2 regions of the Shewanella avicenniae genome follow, and region 2 is predicted to be linked to the other one. Evidence: predicted binding sites of a transcription regulator. Region 2 holds the regulator's gene; the other holds the start of a gene.
What was found. Region 2 encodes sigma-54, which starts transcription at its own class of promoters, with help from an activator protein. Its sites were predicted from a motif close to GTTGGCACGNNNNTNGNNT; they were not measured.
Positions count from the first base shown of each region.

Region 1: the regulator sigma-54 is predicted to act here: its motif matches at 1,315-1,333, upstream of JYB87_RS17870 (DUF4097 family beta strand repeat-containing protein).

Region 1 is NZ_CP071503.1:4,033,633-4,042,422, forward strand. Features, by position in the region: gene JYB87_RS17865 (EAL domain-containing protein) at 1-1,074, opposite strand, end outside; gene JYB87_RS17870 (DUF4097 family beta strand repeat-containing protein) at 1,393-2,133, shown strand; gene JYB87_RS17875 (DksA/TraR family C4-type zinc finger protein) at 2,231-2,497, opposite strand; gene JYB87_RS17880 (flavin reductase family protein) at 2,507-3,145, opposite strand; gene JYB87_RS17885 (cold-shock protein) at 3,573-3,785, shown strand; gene JYB87_RS17890 (hypothetical protein) at 3,996-4,199, shown strand; gene JYB87_RS17895 (DUF5343 domain-containing protein) at 4,718-5,353, shown strand; gene JYB87_RS17900 (Swt1 family HEPN domain-containing protein) at 5,346-5,933, shown strand; gene JYB87_RS17905 (coproporphyrinogen III oxidase family protein) at 6,732-8,069, opposite strand; gene JYB87_RS17910 (formate dehydrogenase subunit gamma) at 8,345-8,790, opposite strand, start outside.
Region 2 is NZ_CP071503.1:528,562-537,351, forward strand. Features, by position in the region: gene rraB (ribonuclease E inhibitor RraB) at 1-322, opposite strand, end outside; gene JYB87_RS02275 (1-acylglycerol-3-phosphate O-acyltransferase) at 374-1,090, opposite strand; gene JYB87_RS18775 (hypothetical protein) at 1,247-1,372, shown strand; gene mnmD (tRNA (5-methylaminomethyl-2-thiouridine)(34)-methyltransferase MnmD) at 1,708-2,430, shown strand; gene JYB87_RS02285 (transposase) at 2,982-3,173, opposite strand; gene JYB87_RS02290 (OmpA family protein) at 3,678-4,343, shown strand; gene JYB87_RS02295 (HPr family phosphocarrier protein) at 4,421-4,696, opposite strand; gene rapZ (RNase adapter RapZ) at 4,683-5,537, opposite strand; gene ptsN (PTS IIA-like nitrogen regulatory protein PtsN) at 5,534-5,977, opposite strand; gene hpf (ribosome hibernation promoting factor) at 5,980-6,267, opposite strand; gene JYB87_RS02315 (RNA polymerase factor sigma-54) at 6,294-7,772, opposite strand; gene lptB (LPS export ABC transporter ATP-binding protein) at 7,861-8,589, opposite strand; gene lptA (lipopolysaccharide transport periplasmic protein LptA) at 8,586-8,790, opposite strand, start outside.

The sequences.
Region 1 (8,790 bases), 700 kb from region 2:
AATCGATTTTGATAACTGATGCATCAACTGCACTAACTCCAGTTTCTCGTCATCTTGTTCAAGCACAATGGCAAATTCATCGCTCGCCATCCGCGCCACAGTGCCACGATTAGACTCCGCGACGTTTGCCAAACGTTCCCCCAAATCCACTAAAAACAGATCGCCCTGATCATGCCCAAGGCTATCGTTAATGTCTTTGAAACGGTCAACGCCGATGTAAATCACAATGACTTGAGAATGATTATGCTGAGCTAACTCTATGTAAGATTGGATTTTTTCGAGTATAGACAACCGATTGGGTAGATGAGTTAGCGGATCATTGAAGGTTTGGAACTGGATCTGCTCAGCAATCTCCTCATCCATATCCGCCAGCAATGCGTGATATTCCTGCTCACGACGATAGAGTGACAACAGCAGCGGACGAAAGATAAACAAGGCCTCGATTAACAGGGTCAGCAACATACCGCCGAGTGAAAGACGGTTATAACGTTGCAACTGCGAAATTGCCGCTTCACTTTCTCGTTGAAACTGCAACACGACTGCATCAAGCGACTGTAGCATTTCGGCCCGCGCCGCTTGCCGAAGCTGCTTATATGCTTCGTTTCGTTGCGACATGTCCAATGAAGCATCTACGACTCGCTCAGCTAAGACGAGAAATTCCGTCACCTTTTGATGCAGATTCGTCGGGGGCTGGTTAAACATCGCTTTAATTGCATTAGAGCTTGGCGTGGGGATATTGAGCGAACTGGCACCGTTCATTAAGGCGTAATGCATCGTACTCATGGTACTTATCGCATCATAGTAGGAAGCCAGCTCAGCACCGTGTAATTCTTCAGTTCGGGTTTGACGCAGTTCACTGGCAAACAGGGTGATCCGCTGCGACAACATTCGCTGCCGCCCGGCAATATTCACCACTCGAGCCGTCGATTCTTGCTGATCGACAATGCTCTGCACCAAATAATGAGATAACAATGCAAGTAGGGCGATAATGACCAGCGCTAAAATGTAGGTGAGCGTGCCACGCCACCAATGCTGATGTAAAAGATCCGGATTTTTATCCAGCCGTTGTTGCATGCTTAACCCCTCGCTACATCCGTGTTCTGCGATTCTGCATTAGCGATTTCGCTATTCCCCACATTATCTTGATTAGTTTAGTCGCTGCAACGCTAACAAGCGCCACTATTCGACTAAGTTGATTAATTAATCTGCACTGTGACAAATGCTAAATTGACCAACATTGGGTGGAATTCACTAACTGCTTGAGTCATCGTAACACACTAAAACCACAACACATTGATATAATTGATGTAATTTTTTGGCATGCTATTCGCTATGTGATGAGTAAGTTTTTAGGAATCGCTGGGTGCGCTCAGCTAATAAAGGATCAACACAATGCACAACAACACATTACTGGCGCTCTCTGGCGCAGCATTACTGATGGCAGGTTGGGGCTTTAACGCACACGCCCTTGAACACGAACACCGCAGCTTGGTGTTAGATGCCAGCCAAATTAAGGCACTGCATGCTGAAACGGGCGCAGGCGACCTGCGAATTATCGGCGTGGAAGGGCAAAAAGAGATTCAGGTTGAAGCAGACATCTATCGCAGCACAGATGCAGAACCGGAATTAAGCTTGCAGCTCGAACAGGGTAAGGCACATTTCGTCGCGCAGTTTAATGGCAATGTTAGCTGGGGCAAATCGCCTTACATAGATGTAGTACTGACCGTACCGGCTGAAATGACCCTCTCTGTAGACGATGGCTCTGGCGCCATCGCCATCAAGAACATGCACAGCGATATGAAGATTGATGACGGCTCTGGCAGTTTGCACATCGATGGCGGCAATAACTTAGTTATCCTCGATGGTTCCGGCAGCATTGAGTTGCGCAATATCAGCGGCAATATCGCACTCGAAGATGGCTCCGGCAGTATCACCATTCGCGACTGCGCTGGCGATGTGAAGATTGATGATGGTTCCGGTTCGATTGAGGTCAGCCAAGTGGCCGGCAAAGTGACCATTCATGATGGCTCAGGTGGCATCAGTGTTACCCATGCCAACGCGCTCAATATTACCGAGTCAGGCTCAGGCGAGGTGAGTTATCGCGATATCGCCGGAGAAGTGAGCGTTAATTAACGTGTACTTTATTCGAGAGGTCAGCCACGTGCTGGCCTTTTACATTCAGTGAAAACAGCATAAGCCCACAAATAACCAAGGCTCACCATCAATAAGATTAGCGTAACTGACTGTCTTTAGAGCCGCGGCGATTGTAACCCGCAAAACGCGCCGCATGTTTGTCTTGTTCCGCTTGGCAATTGAGACACAAGCGCACACCCGCCATCGCCTGCCGCCGCGCTTCAGGAATAGGCTCGCCACACTCTTCGCATTCACGCAGGCTTTCACCTTTGGGGATCGCCTGCCGTACACGGCTCACACCATCTTCCACCGTGCTTTCTATCTGCTGCAAATCGGCACCATCTTGTGCCCAACCCGATGCCATAACTTTCTCCTAAGGTGCGATATCACGTATCGATGGCCGCGTCATGTGAAACTCAGTCTCGGCGCTCACACCAAAATAGCTGGTCGGCCCACCGGCACGCAATATCGGTTCTGCAGCAATAGTTTGATACACGCCATCTTTGATAAAGGTTTTATCAATATGCACGCCCACCACCTCACCGAGTACCAACCAGTTATCCATAAGTTGCTTATCGGCAGTTTCCAACCGAATCAACTGGGTCAGCTTACACTCAAACGATGCAGGACTCGCGGCCACCCGCGGTACGTTAACCAACTGCGACGGCGCTTTTGCAAGCCCCGCTAACTCAAACTCATCCACCGTATTCGCCACATCTGCACAGCTAATATTCATCTGCTGTGCCAATGGCTTAGTGGCCAGATTCCAGCAAAACTCCCCCGTCTGCTCAATATTGGCCACACTGTCTTTCCAACCCGAGCTGCAAAAGCCAATGATCGGCGGCGAATCGGCAAACACGTTGAAAAAACTATAAGGTGCAAGGTTCGCCACACCGGCTGCATTACAACTAGAAATCCACCCAATCGGCCGCGGCGCAATAATCGACTTCAGCGGATTATGCAGCAAGCCATGATCTTGCTTGGGCTGATAAAAGTGAAACTGACTCGACATACGGATCTCCTGAATGGTGGGATTTATCAATCACACTAGGTGACTTTTCAAATTGCGGCCTACTTATCTGAGTATGGGCGATGACGCTCAGATTCAAGTTTATCTAGCCCAGCAATAGCAGTCACCCATGGAGACATGTGAGTTCACACACGGCCATACACACCACGCATAACATCTTAAAATGACGCTAAATTAAAAATTATTTGAATCGAATTATTTTAATTACGTAAATAGTGCTATCTATTTCTACCAAACACTGTATAGTGCACTCAGCTCAAAAACATGAGCTATTGATGAAAAATTTAGTCCAAGTCTTCTTATAGTTTTCTTTCGATATATTTCGTTATTCAACTCCGGCAGTCACTTTTTCTTTATATTCCATTTTATAGCCTCAGTTTTCGACTCTTTAATAATTAACGAGGTATATATGTCTACAAAAATGACTGGTTCAGTAAAATGGTTTAACGAATCAAAAGGCTTTGGTTTTATCTCACCTGACAACGGTGGCGCCGACCTATTTGTTCACTTTAAGTCTATCATTTCAGAAGGTTTTAAAACCTTAACTGATGGTCAAAAAGTATCGTTTACGGTAGAAGCTGGCGCCAAAGGCCCACAAGCGACAAACGTCGCCGCCGCATAAGTGACCATTTCCAATATATTCTTGCATCACATTTTCTTAGATGTGATGTAGGAATTTATGGCATTTATTTTTTAGCCTAACTTTATAATTAGTCCGCCAATGCTTAATCCACTATCAAATTAAATGTTAAATATCAAATTTAGCAGCATTAACTACTGAGCTAAATTTTCTAATATATTATTTTGATAGCTTTTATTTAAGAGGCTTATAATGAAAAAGATGCGAAATGTAAATCAAAGCAAAGCGCGTAAAAATAACCATGAAGAAAAATTTGAATCTATGGTTAAAGAATATCAAGAAGCGAAGACTTTGTTAGATTCGATGGATGATGGTTCTGACGAGCAACTACAGCAACAACGGCTCTGTGACAGTCTATTTGCCAAAGCAGAAAAGTTCTTTACGCAGCACAACTAGGTCCCACCACCCCATCTTTGCGTGGCACATGCCATGCCATTGATAACCAGCATGCAGCTCACCCACTGCCATTGCTAACACGGAAACTTTCGTGAGACATCCCCACAAAACCGATACCCCCTAACGCTACTCAGTAGCGTGGGGCATCGCTGCACCCGCCGTTCGCTATGACATTTGTCTCTATACAACTCAAATATTGCAACTCCATGCAATGCCTAAAAGCTGGACGGGCATACAGTCATATTGAAATCATGACGATTTTAATCCCAACTTCGTGCGCGTTTTCACATTCCAATATTAATAAATATCATTAAAATCATGAAATTATAAAACCTATGGGGTAGATAATAGGTTTGGGAAACGCGCATGCGCGTTTTTCCGGATGGTGAATTTAGAAAAACGCTGATAAGTTCATTACATACTGATAGTTAACTGTGCCAGTTTTCATTGGTCTAACGTGATAAACGCGCATGCGCACGAATAAAATGTTAGGCTATTCAATTAATTAAGGAGAATGTATGGCACTTCCAAGTGTATACACGCAAGTCTACGGACAAATTTCTGAATTTTTCCAAAAAATTCAGGAAGGACAAGCGCCTTCAACATTTACTCAGCAACACCTTAAAGACATTGGTTTTGCCTCAACAAACCATCGAGCGTTTATTCCGATTCTCAAGGCACTAGGTTTTTTGACCCCCGGAGGTGCGCCAACCAATAGATATCATGATTACAGGGATAAATCACAATCTCGTCAAATCATGGGAGAGGCAGTTAAAGAAGCTTATTCTGACTTGTTTCTTATAAAGTCACACCCGAAAGATGCTGATAAAAATCTTATTGAAGGGAAATTCAAGAGTACCCACAATGCTAAAGATCGGCCCGCAGAGCTAATGGCAAAAACCTTTTTTGGGTTACTTGCAATTTCAGATATTGATCATTCACCAAAAGCTACAGCGAAAGTTGAAAAAACTCTAGAAGTTGGTGATGAAGACAAGACAGCCACACAAGCTCAACCAGAATCAGTATTGCAAGTTCCTGTGTCTGGTGTTCAACCGAGCTTACATTACAATATACAGATTCATCTTCCAGCCACAAAAGACATTGAGGTATATAACTCAATATTCAAATCCCTGAAGGAGCATTTGCTTGGATAGCTATAAGAAGGATTTGCGAGACTTTTTGTTTCGGGGTCTGATGTTTGAATCTGAAGCAACTAGCTTTCAGAAGGCTGGGATTCAAATTGGTGCTGATTTATCAGCTGCAGATGAAAAGCTATTGGCTGAACAAATTGCGCCTTTCAGTATTAGTCGTCGTAATAATGCAATAGAAATGGCAAGGCTATATGCTTTATTACACTGCTTCGAGAATGAAGTCAGATCTTTGATCAGATCAACACTAGAGGAAAACGAAGGTGTGGATTGGTGGGAAAAATTACCTAACAAAGTTAAAGGACATGCTCAATCTAGGCAAGAAACTGCGTTTAAAGATTCGTGGCTGGAAGGTGAAAAGGAAGATCTTCTAGGTTTCGTAGATTTTGGGATGTTAGCAGCGATAATTATCGAAAAGTGGTCTTTCTTTGAAGATATCATGCCTTCGCAGCATTGGCTGAAGCAGCGGATGGAAGAACTGGAAAAATCACGAAATTTCATTGCGCACAATCGAATGCTTCTTCCAAGTGAGTTCAACCGCATATATATGTATATAGCAGATTGGAACAGGGTCATCGGCTTGTAGCCTAACAATTTGCTGCACACGGAAAAATTACTCGCTGCGCTCCTAATTTTCCGGTGAGCAAGGCGTTAACCCATAGAAATTTTTATCCGAAATTCACCTGATAAAGTCGACGTTCGAGCAAGCTTTTGTCCATAGACAGTTTCCATGAAACCATCAGGCAACACCGATTCCCCTTCGGCGCTGCGTAGGTGCGTTGGGCAGGCATTGAGCAATCGAGGAATGGATTCCGAGAAGCGATGGTGAGCGAGGGACCGCGAATCAGAGCGATTTGCGAAAATGACAAACCAGAAGCGCCGTAGCGATTAGCGCCGTGGGGCGTCGTCGGGGTTCCAAGGGGCGAGGGACGAGCATCGCCCCTTGGCTCTGGTGTGGAACGAGTAGTTTCACGACTTTCGCAACCGTAGGTTGCCATCGCGCAGCGATAGCGAACTAACCAAGCGCAGCTTGGTATGGCGCAGCCATAATTTTTTAGCAAACGAAGTTTGCAAGGCGCCAGCCTCAGCTCTAGCAACCGCAGCTTGCCATCGCGCAGCGATACCGAACTAACCAAGCGGCAGCTTGGTATGGCGCAGCCATAATTTTTTAGCAAACGAAGTTTGCAAGGCGCCAGCCTCAGCTCTAGCAACCGCAGCTTGCCATCGCGCAGCGATACCGAACTAACCAAGCGGCAGCTTGGTATAACTCCCACAAACGCAGATTGCCCAACCCAATCTGCAACCAACAAAAAAGGGAGCAAAGCACCCGCTTTACTCCCTTCCCGGCTTACGCCCCCAACGCCAGACGGCGCCTTAAAAATCGTTACATATCACACTGTTTCAGTGGCTTACGCAATTGCGCACGCACGTTGTCCATACCTGCGTAGAATTCTTTCATCATCAACAAGCCCATCATCTTACCGTTGTCGGTCACAATCAGCTCATCGGGATTGCTTGGGTCATTTTTGATGGCACCGATCATCTTCATTGAGGTCATCTCTTTGAACAGCGCAGTATCCAAGTTCACCCCAAAGGTATCGCGGAAATACTTGCGGTTCAAACGGCCAGAGAACATACCCAGCAGGAAGCGATATTGCATCACATCTTTCTTGCTGTAGTTCTTCTGTTGCTCAACGCCCATTTTGCCGTTGATGATACGGTCTTCGTAACGGCGCAATGAGAAGGTGTTAACGTACAAGGTATCATTTAAAAAGCTGAAAGAACCTGAGCCAACGCCCAAATATTCATCATAATCAATCACGTATTCGTCAAAACCTTCATCGTTTGCTTTACCAAACGCCCACGCTGACAGCTGGTTATATTGGCCGTTCAGAGTATTCAAAATCATGCGATATTGGTTGGCCATATCGTGATGCGGTGCGGCCAAGTTAGCTTTAACGCTTTTACGGGTTTGGTGGGTCACCATCAATGGATAGGTGGTGATCTGCCGTGGGTCGAGCTTAGATGCCATGTTCAAGTCGTGTTGAATCACTTCATCGGTTTGACCACGGAAACCAAAAATCAGGTCGACGTTGATGATCGGGAACAGCTCTTTGGCCGCCATGATCTTGTCGAAGGTTTGCTGACCAGAGCCGAATTTTTCTAGGCGTTCGGTCATTTTCAAAATGTCGTCGTTAAAGCTTTGTACCCCAATCGACATCCGGTCAACCAAGCCTTTGAGCTGTTTAAAGCCAGGGCTGTCGAGGTGTTGTGGATCGGATTCGCACGACACTTCTTTGATCGATGGGAACAGGGTTTTAGCGTGCTCGATGGTACGTGCTAATTCATCTTCGAGCACTGTGGTGGTGCCGCCACCGATGTACATAGATTCAAAGTCATAACCTAAGGCTTTGACCATGTCCATCTCTTTGCGCAGCGCGACAAAGTAGCGACGCGCCTTGTCTTCTTTAAACAGGAAACGGTGGAAGGTGCAGTAGGAGCACAGGGTATGACAGAACGGCACATGGGCATACAACATGTACTTTTTGCCCGGCTGTGGTGCTGGCATGATTTCCGCTGACAGCGTATCCAAGCGCAGATTCTTATCAACATAGTAATGCATCACCTTTTCCATCGCGCGTAACATCCAATCCGGTGTGGTAATGTTCGCTTGGTAAGGGAGAACCAATTGACGATCTAGGCTTTCAATAACGGATGACATAGGGTTTCCTGTCTGGGTGGCAATAATCCTTAAATACCGCGCGAAATTAACGATTATCCAAGGCAGCTTTTATGGCTGTTAAGGCTACAGCCTCAGGCGCTGAGAAAATGTGAACTTGCTAGAGATTAAGGCGCCTAGCAAGATTGGAGATGACAATTTGTTAAGCCGGTCATGTTTTAGCGAATTATAATGTACTTAAGTTACTTTAATTTAACATCCTGTATTAGCTATAAAAAAACCGCACCTTTAGTGCGGTTTTTTCGGTCAATTAAGCCTTAGTCACGATATTTCAGCGTGCCGTTAGCTTTGATTTCGTCGTACCACAGGTTGTGGTGCTGGGTTGCCCAGTTCTCATCACAGTAGCCAGAGATCATACAATCCATACCACCTTCTGACATCACAGTCGCCATGAAGATGTGCACGATGGAGAAGGCACAAATGATGATGGCGCTGATGCTGTGCAGTACCAATGAGATAAGGCTCAGGGTACGGCTTGGTTCGAACAAGTTAGGGAAAATCAGCAGCAAACCTGATGCTGAAATCACTAAGCCAAACAAGGCGAAGGTCCAGAACCACATTTTCTCACCGGCGTTGGCGAAACCAGCGTCTGGGTGTTTACCTTTGAATGGACCAAAGTTGATGTAACCACCCACGACCAAGAACCACTTCACGTCGTACATTTTTGGCATTTGGTTTTTCGCCCACAACACGGTCATCAGCA
Region 2 (8,790 bases):
AGTCGACTTTGTGCTTTGCCGCTAAGGCAAATAATTTCTCACATGCATTATCGAGCAGGTCGATATCCAGCGCATGATTGGCGATCGCATCAAAGCAGAACAGCAGTGAGCCATCATCTAATTCAATTTCTTCGGCATCATTCACTTCAAAGCCAAGTTTAAAAGCATCAACGGCAGCTTTTTCCAGCTTATCAAAGTTGGTCGATGAAAAGTGATGCTCAATTGTGTATTCCGCATCAGGATCTGAACCGTCCTGCAGCAGCGATTCTACGATATCGCGGTTCTCTTCCATCTGCTGTTTCAGCAGTTGCTCAATGGCCATAAGCATCTCCAATGTGGCAGTTCGTTACTGCAAATAGTTGATCAGTCGCTGTTACTTCGACGCAGCGAGCTGTTGATTCAATTCTGTAAATTTAGCTGACATTTGCTGATGTGTAGTTAATGCCAAATTTTTAGCATCCGATGCACTTAGTGCGCTGGTTTGTATCGGTGGCAGCACTTCAATAACAACTTTACCGTTGTGCCAACGATTGAGCTTAATATCACCCTGACAACTAGCAACCACGGGCACCACCGGCACACCTGCGGTAATGGCCGTATGAAATGCTCCCGATTTGAACGGCAAAATTCCTCGGCCACGGCTACGTGTGCCTTCGGGGAATATCCAAACTGATAATTTATCATCGCGAATACGTTGTGCAGTTTTGGTTAAGGTTTCCACTGCTGTTGCTCTATTTTTACGATTGATCATGATGTTGCCCGAGAGCCAGTAGATCAAGCCAAACAGTGGGATCCATAAAATGCTGCGTTTACCCAAAGTGACTGTACCGGGCACAATGACATTTGAATGGGTGAACAGATCGTAATTGTTCTGATGGTTTGCCACAAAAATACAAGGCTGGGATTGAGCGCGTTCGGCATGGCGGATTTCTAGCGCAATGCCCATCAATTTTGCACACCAGCTAAAAGGGCGAGACAGTACATAAACGTTATTGCGGTGCAGTGGTCGCAGCAGGCAATAAATCGTTCCGCAGATGAATAGTAGCAGTAGCATCAGTGCTAATAGTAGGCACCTTAATAGCAACAGCATAACTCGCTCCTTTTTTCTAGGGGCGCCAGTATAACGGCACATACCATTGCGCTCAATCTGCAAACAGCGTACTTAAGCTGATTTAGCGTTTGGTTAAGAGACAGTTAAGAGTATAGCTCTAGCCTATGGCTGAATTATTAATGTAGGGAACAATGTATGCTGGCTTTTTTACGCAAAAATATCGGATTGATTATCTTGGCAATTGTGCTTTTCGGTGGCGTATTTGGCGGTATTTATTATGTGGAACATTCATTATCTAGCCAAGAGCGAGTCATTAACTAGATTTGTGCGAGAGTAGGTTAGCTGTTGACCCGACTGCTCGTAACTGACGCATCCCGATCGGTTTGCGCATAAACCGTTATGCGCGGCGGTTTATATCTCTTTTCATTTGTTGATGTTTCATCGTTGGGGAGTCGCACTGACGGATGCCACAAGGACTTCAGCGTTAGTGGTCAGCCCTCCTTGTTCATCATTCCCTCTTTCTAATCGCCATAATGACCAACTCACTCTTGCTGAGATCTGTTGCTAGGCGCAAAATAGTTAGCCTGCTAACAGGTTAGGCCGCGGATGGCGGTACTACCGGATCAAATTCTTCGTAAAATGGACAGTTGTACATCATGGACAGGGTTTCGTTGCAAGTAACGGAAGATGGCTCCCATACACTTTTTAATGCCGAATTAAACGAAACATATCATTCCAGTCGAGGCGCGATGGCCGAAGCGCAACACGTATTTATTGACTCTGGGTTTGATGTGGAATTCGCTCAAGTGACTGGGCAGCTCAATATTCTTGAAATAGGTTTTGGCACCGGCTTAAACGCGTTAATGACCTTGGGACGGGTTACTGAGTTGGCGCAAAACCAACCGGCCAATTCGCTACCGCAAGTCTATTACCAATCATTGGAGCCTTATCCAATTGCTGACTTTATCATCCAGCAACTGAATTACACCGCACTGCTGCCGGAGCGCTTTGGTGAGCTGTTTGCCGCGATTCACCATGCTGAATGGCATCATCCTGAAGTATTATCGCCGCAGTTCACCATTGAAAAGACCATGACCACCTTAGAGCAGTTTAACGCAGCGGCTCACACATTTGACCTCATCTACTTTGATGCGTTTGCACCCAATAAGCAGCCGGATGTGTGGTGTCCAGACAATATGCAAAAGTGTTTTGAGTTACTTAAACCTAATGGCATGTTGGTGTCGTATTGTGCTAACGGGCAATTCAAACGTAATTTGAAAGCGGCTGGGTTTATGGTCAAGCCACATCCAGGTGCACTAGGAAAGCGTGAGATGACTCGAGCTTGGAAAATCAGTAGGGAATCTCGCCAATTGAAGTGAGACATTTTGTCTATGTCGGTTTGAAGAAGTTCACATAATCTGCGTAATTACGCCAGAATAAAATGACAGAGATGGACAAACAAATGTATCGATTTATTATTGTTGTCGGGCTCATTTTTATCGTGGGGGCGATTTAAATGACTTTGCCCACCTCTGTCGAAACTTCAGCAGATCACTATTATTGTTAATCTTTGCCTAGCATGTGATCTGCTGCTTTTCCTTCCCTTCGTCCTTATGATCTCGCTAGTATCCTCTAGCTGAATTTCTTCCTGAATAAAAAACGACTTAAGTGAACTTAGAATTAGCGCATTATTTTATTATTGGGCACATTTTCTATCGTTGGGGGCGATAACAAGGTGTTCAGCCCACCCAAGTCGAAACTATTGCGGTAAACGTTCTCAAGCTTGTTTACCTTGGTCGCTAACATTCCGCCGACGACCTTGAATAAAAATGACAGAATTAAACCTAGAAAAGCGCGAATTTGGGGAGCACACTTTTTTCTATCGTTGGGGGCGATAACACAAGGTTCGGTCCAATCCTGCCTAAATCGTTTACACTGACATCAAACGTCGAAACGATGACACCAATGCTGCAAAGCCTTTTTGCTTGATGTCTGCTTCAGCTTCTACAGACCAAGCGAATAATGTTTTTGTCGGTACACCATACTGACGGGCAACGTCAAAATGCAGCTTACCGTGGGAGAGATCGTTCAATGCTCTGGTTTTGATGTTTACATCAATCATGTTGTTCTCCCTTTGTTATTGACCCTGAAAGTTAAATCAGCAATCGTTAATCTTTACTCTACATCCCACTGGCTAATGCCCAAATGTTGCAGTTGTTCCCAACATTGCCGACAGCTATTCAAGAATCCGAAAATCTGTTTCATTCTTTACTCCTTGTCGTAGTGGCCTACTACTTTAGTTATATGTAAGAACTGTGCCAATTTTTCATAGTTAAAATTTTTCAATAAAAACAATACCTAATAAAATTGGATTGTGATTGCGAGAAAAAGCTAAAGATCCAAGGATGTGCATGCTGCACTAATTTGGTGCAATTAAGGCGCTTTTGCTGTGCAAGCACAGAGAGAAAGAATTCAGTGAGAATTAAAAGGGAAAATTAGCTGAATAGCCACTGAATTGGCGTTAAAAACGGAACGCTATGGTTATTGAACGGTTGTGACTTAAGCTGCTCAAGATATACTTAGAGCCAATTCAGTACGAATATCAAATTCACAAGGAGGCGATGTGATGCACATTTCCAAAAAACTATTAGCCACTTTTGTGGTGACCGCATTGGCCGCTGGTTGCACCACGGTAAATCCCTATACCAAAGAGGAACAAACCGCTAAAGCATCTACAGGTGCGATTATTGGCGCAGTTGCTGGTGCCGTCGTTGGTGTGGCAACTTCCAGTAAGCATGATCGCGGTAAAGGTGCGTTGATTGGTGCTGCGTCGGGTGCTGCCGTGGGTGGTGGTATTGGCTATTACATGGATGTTCAAGAAGCTAAATTGCGTCAGCAACTGGATGCTACCGGTGTGAGTGTCACCCGTACCGGCGACACTATCGTGCTGAACATGCCTAACGAGTTAACTTTCGGGGTTGACAGCTCGACCCTGAGTGAGCGCGCACAATCGGTGTTGGATGGCGTAGTGCTGGTGGTTAACGAATACAGCAAAACCCAACTCAACGTGATTGGCCATACTGATAGCTCAGGCAGCGATTCTTACAACCTGCGTCTGTCGCAGGTAAGAGCATCAACAGTAGGTAGCTATTTGATTACCAAAGGTGTTGCAGGACAACGTGTTGTGACCCAAGGCGCGGGTGAGAGTCAACCTATCGCCTCAAATGATACTGCGCAGGGACGGGCACAAAACCGCCGGGTAGAGATTATCCTTACACCATTGCCGCAGTAAGTGATGCGATAAAAAAAGCGCTCGTTGAGCGCTTTTTTATTGGTAATCTTTAGATAGCAGAGACTGGTAGCTTCTGTTTAACTCGCTTCATCAAACCTAGCGTTGATCAGCTGACAGATTGCGTCTAATGCTTGTTCCGCTTCTGGGCCTTCAGCGCTGAGAGTGATGGTTTTACCCATACCTGTTTCTAACATCAATAGCCCCAATACGCTGCCAGCTGACGCCTTTTTACTGCCCTGAATGATCGTGACATTGGCGTCAAATGCGTTGGCGAGTACTGCAAGCTTAGTTGCTGCGCGCGCATGAAGCCCGAGCTTGTTGATGATTTCGATCTCGCGTTCAACTTTTGCCACTTTGTAACTCCCGATGCTTCGCTTGCACGCGATGTTTGCTACTGCTAAAGCGTTTAGCAAGTTGATCTGCTACATACACTGAACGATGTTGCCCACCAGTACAACCAATAGCGATGGTGAGATAACTGCGGTTATTGCGTTCAAGATGCGGCAACCAAGTCTCAAACAGGTTTTCAATCTGCCAGATGAGCTTATTGACTAGCGGTTGGCGTGACAAAAACTCCTGCACCGGTTCATCTAAGCCAGTGTATGGCCTAAGACTGACTTCCCAGTGCGGGTTCGGTAGGAACCTGACATCAAACACAAAATCAGCTTCGGTTGGCACCCCATGTTTAAACCCAAACGACTCAAAGTTAATTACCAGTTCTTTGGTAGAGGTGCCCAGCAGAATTTCACGCACAGTGTCGCTTAATTCATAGATGTTGGAAGTTGAGGTATCAAGATAATGATCCATCAACTGCGAGATAGGCTCTAGCAGTTCACCTTCCTCTTCAATCGCCTCTTTTAACGATTTATGACGCTTGGAGAGCGGATGTAAACGGCGGGTTTCACTATAGCGCTTGATTAATACTTTGTCGGATGCATTGAGGAAAAAACTGATGACCTCTGTGCCTTCGGGGAGTTTCGCAAGCTGACTTTCAAGTAACTTATCTTGGTTGGGTAAGTTGCGCACGTCAACACTGATAGCGACGAACTCATTGCTGCCTCGCAGATTTACTAGCAGATCGCCAATCATCTGTAATGGCAAGTTGTCAACACAGTAATAGCCCATATCCTCTAATACGCGCAGGGCTACAGATTTTCCTGAACCTGAACGACCGGAGACTATGGCCAACTTCATGCGGTGATTACCTGATAAAGTTCTTGCTCGTTCTCAGCCTTACGAAGCTGCTTGAGCACTTGTTTATCGCTTAGCTTTTCCGCCATGGCGGAGAGCGTGCTCAGGTGTTGCTGACATTGATCTGCTGGCACAATAAGTGCGAACAAAATATCCACCGGTTGATTATCAATCGCGTCAAAAGGAATGGCCTCTTCACACTTGATTAATACCGCAACGGGCGTGTCAATATCCGGCAAACGACCATGCGGGATCGCAATACCGTTACCGATTCCTGTACTGCCCATACGCTCGCGAGCCAAAAGACTTTCAAAAATGGCTTGAGAGGATAGGTCGGGATACTGGGCTGCTGCGAGATCGCTGATGAGCTCCAGTACCTTTTTCTTACTGCCCGGAGTCGCACAGGTGGTACACTCCGGCCGCAGGATGGTCCTAAGTTCCATCGTTAGTGTTTTGTCAGCTTTTCTTTGTGTTTAATGACCTGACGATCCAATTTATCAATGAGGATGTCAATGGCGGCGTACATGTCGTCGTGTTGAGAGGTTGCAAATACTTCGCCGCCGGAAAGGTGCAGCTTGGCTTCTGCTATCTGTAGTGCTTTTTCAACAGCGAGGACAATGTGGACATTATTGATCTGTTCGAAATGGCGTTCAAGCTTTGCAAATTTGCTCTCAACGTAGCTACGTAAAGAATCGGTGATCTCAAGTTGTTTTCCTGCAAGATTAATTTGCATCGTTGACTCCTCCGATTGTCGGGCTTTTAAAGGCTCTTCCGCTGATTTGACGGCGGAATTAGCATTGCTTCCCGATACTTAGCGATTGTTCGTCTCGCGACATTAATGCCTTGTTCGGCAAGCAATTGCGCCATTTTACTGTCGCTTAACGGCTTTTTAGGGTTCTCCGCGGCAACCAGCTTTTTGATGAAAGCACGAATGGCTGTTGAAGAACACTCGCCGCCATCGTCAGTACCTACATGGCTAGAGAAGAAATATTTTAGTTCAAAAATGCCGCGAGGGGTGTGCATGTATTTCTGGGTGGTGACCCGCGAAATGGTCGATTCATGCATTTCTACCGCTTCGGCAATATCGTTGAGCACCATAGGTTTCATCGCTTCTTCACCATATTCGAAGAAGCCTTGCTGAAATTGAACGATGCAATTAGCGACTTTAAGCAGGGTGTCGTTACGGCTTTCCAAACTCTTGATAAACCATTTAGCTTCTTGCAGATGACCACGAATAAATTGGCTATCTGACTGGCTGCGCACGCTACGTGCCATCGTGGCATACTGCTGATTGATGCTGATTTTTGGCATGCAATCTGGGTTGAGTTCAACCACCCAGCGCCCGTTTTTCTTCCATACCGTCACGTCTGGAATGACATATTCATCTTCAGACTCTTGGATGGTTAATCCTGGGCGAGGATTTAACGTTTGGATGAGAACGATTGCGTCACGTAACTCTTCTTCCTTAAGGCGCGTTTTGCGCATCAAGGTGCGGTAATCTTTGGCGGCGATCAGATCGAGGTACTCATCGATGAGCATTTTGGCATTGGCCAAATGCGGTACGTCGTCACTGAATTGTGATAATTGGATCAGCAAACATTCGCGTAAATCGCGCGCGGCAACTCCCACGGGATCAAAGTGTTGAATGCGCTTCAGCACGGCTTCAACTTCATCCACTTCGATATCATCTAAGCCCAGCGCTTCAATAATTTCTTCAGCTGATTGGGTTAAATAGCCACGCTCGTCAATGGCTTCAATAATCGCGGTAGCAATTGCTTCATCGGTTTCTGAAAATGGTGTGAGGTTTTTTTGCCATTCCAAATGCTCATGCAAGCCTTCGCTAGTTTCACCTTGAAACGGCATGTCATCGTCACGGACGACGCCAGATGACGTGTTGGGCGCAGCGGTGAAAACCTCGTCCCAAGTGGTGTCCATTGGCAGTTCTTCAGGGAGCTCTTGGCTATTAAGCGCATCACTGGTTTCAACGGACGAACTGTCTTCTATCGACTCTGACAGCTCTTGTTCACTGTCACGTTCGCGGTTATCCGCTTCAAGCCCCGCGTCATTGTTATCAACATCAACATCGTCATTAATCTCCAACATCGGGTTGGAATCGAGTGCTTGTTGAATTTCCTGCTGCAGCTCAAGCGACGACAATTGCAGTAGACGAATTGCCTGCTGCAGTTGCGGTGTCATAGTTAATTGTTGACCCAGCTTAAGCTGAAGTGACGCTTTCATTGTTGACTGCTAATCCCCAAAAATTATGTATTAAAACAACCACAAAGAGTTGGTAGTTTTATGAAATTTATTTGTCCCCACCACCGTACTATAGCCTGAATTGTTCCCCTAAGTACACTGCTCGCACCTGTTGGTTGTCGAGGATCTCGGCGGGTGTGCCTTCTGCAATCAGCTGCCCATGGCTGACGATGTAGGCGTGTTCGCACACATCCAGAGTTTCGCGCACGTTATGATCGGTAATCAAGACACCCAGTCCTCGAGACTTGAGTTGTTCGATGATTTTCTTGATATCGATAACAGAAATTGGATCTACGCCCGCAAAAGGTTCGTCCAATAAAATGAATTTTGGATCAGCCGCTAACGCGCGTGCTATCTCAACGCGGCGCCGTTCTCCACCCGATAACGCCATCCCCAAGCTGTCACGGATGTGGGTGATATGAAACTCTTCGAGCAGCTGTTCAAGAATGGCTTCGCGTTCTTCGTTGCTTAATCCTTTGCGGACTTCAAGAACGGCCATAATGTTATCGCGCACTGAGAGTTTGCGAAAAATACTCGCCTCTTGCGGCAGATAACCAATCCCTTTACGCGCCCGCAGGTGCATTGGATCTAAGGTCAGATCATCTTGATCAATAAAAATACGGCCATGGTCACTCTGTACTAAGCCGACCACCATGTAGAAGGTGGTGGTTTTGCCCGCACCGTTAGGACCGAGCAAACCAACGATCTGTCCGGTGTTTACCTGTAAGCTAACATCTTTTACTACCGAACGTTTTTTATAGCTCTTGGCCAGATTGGTCGCTTTTAAAACGCTGGTCATGGCTGCTCCTGCTCGGTTTTCGGCGGCGTTGGCTCTTTAGGGAGATTATCTGGACGGATAACTGTGGTGACTTGCTCTTGGTCACTACCAATCGCTTGCAGCTGCTGCTTGTTCAGATCGTAAATGATCTTATCCGCTGAGGACATGCTGCTGCCTTGCTCTACCTTGGCCATACCGATCAGGGTCAACACGCGTTGGTTG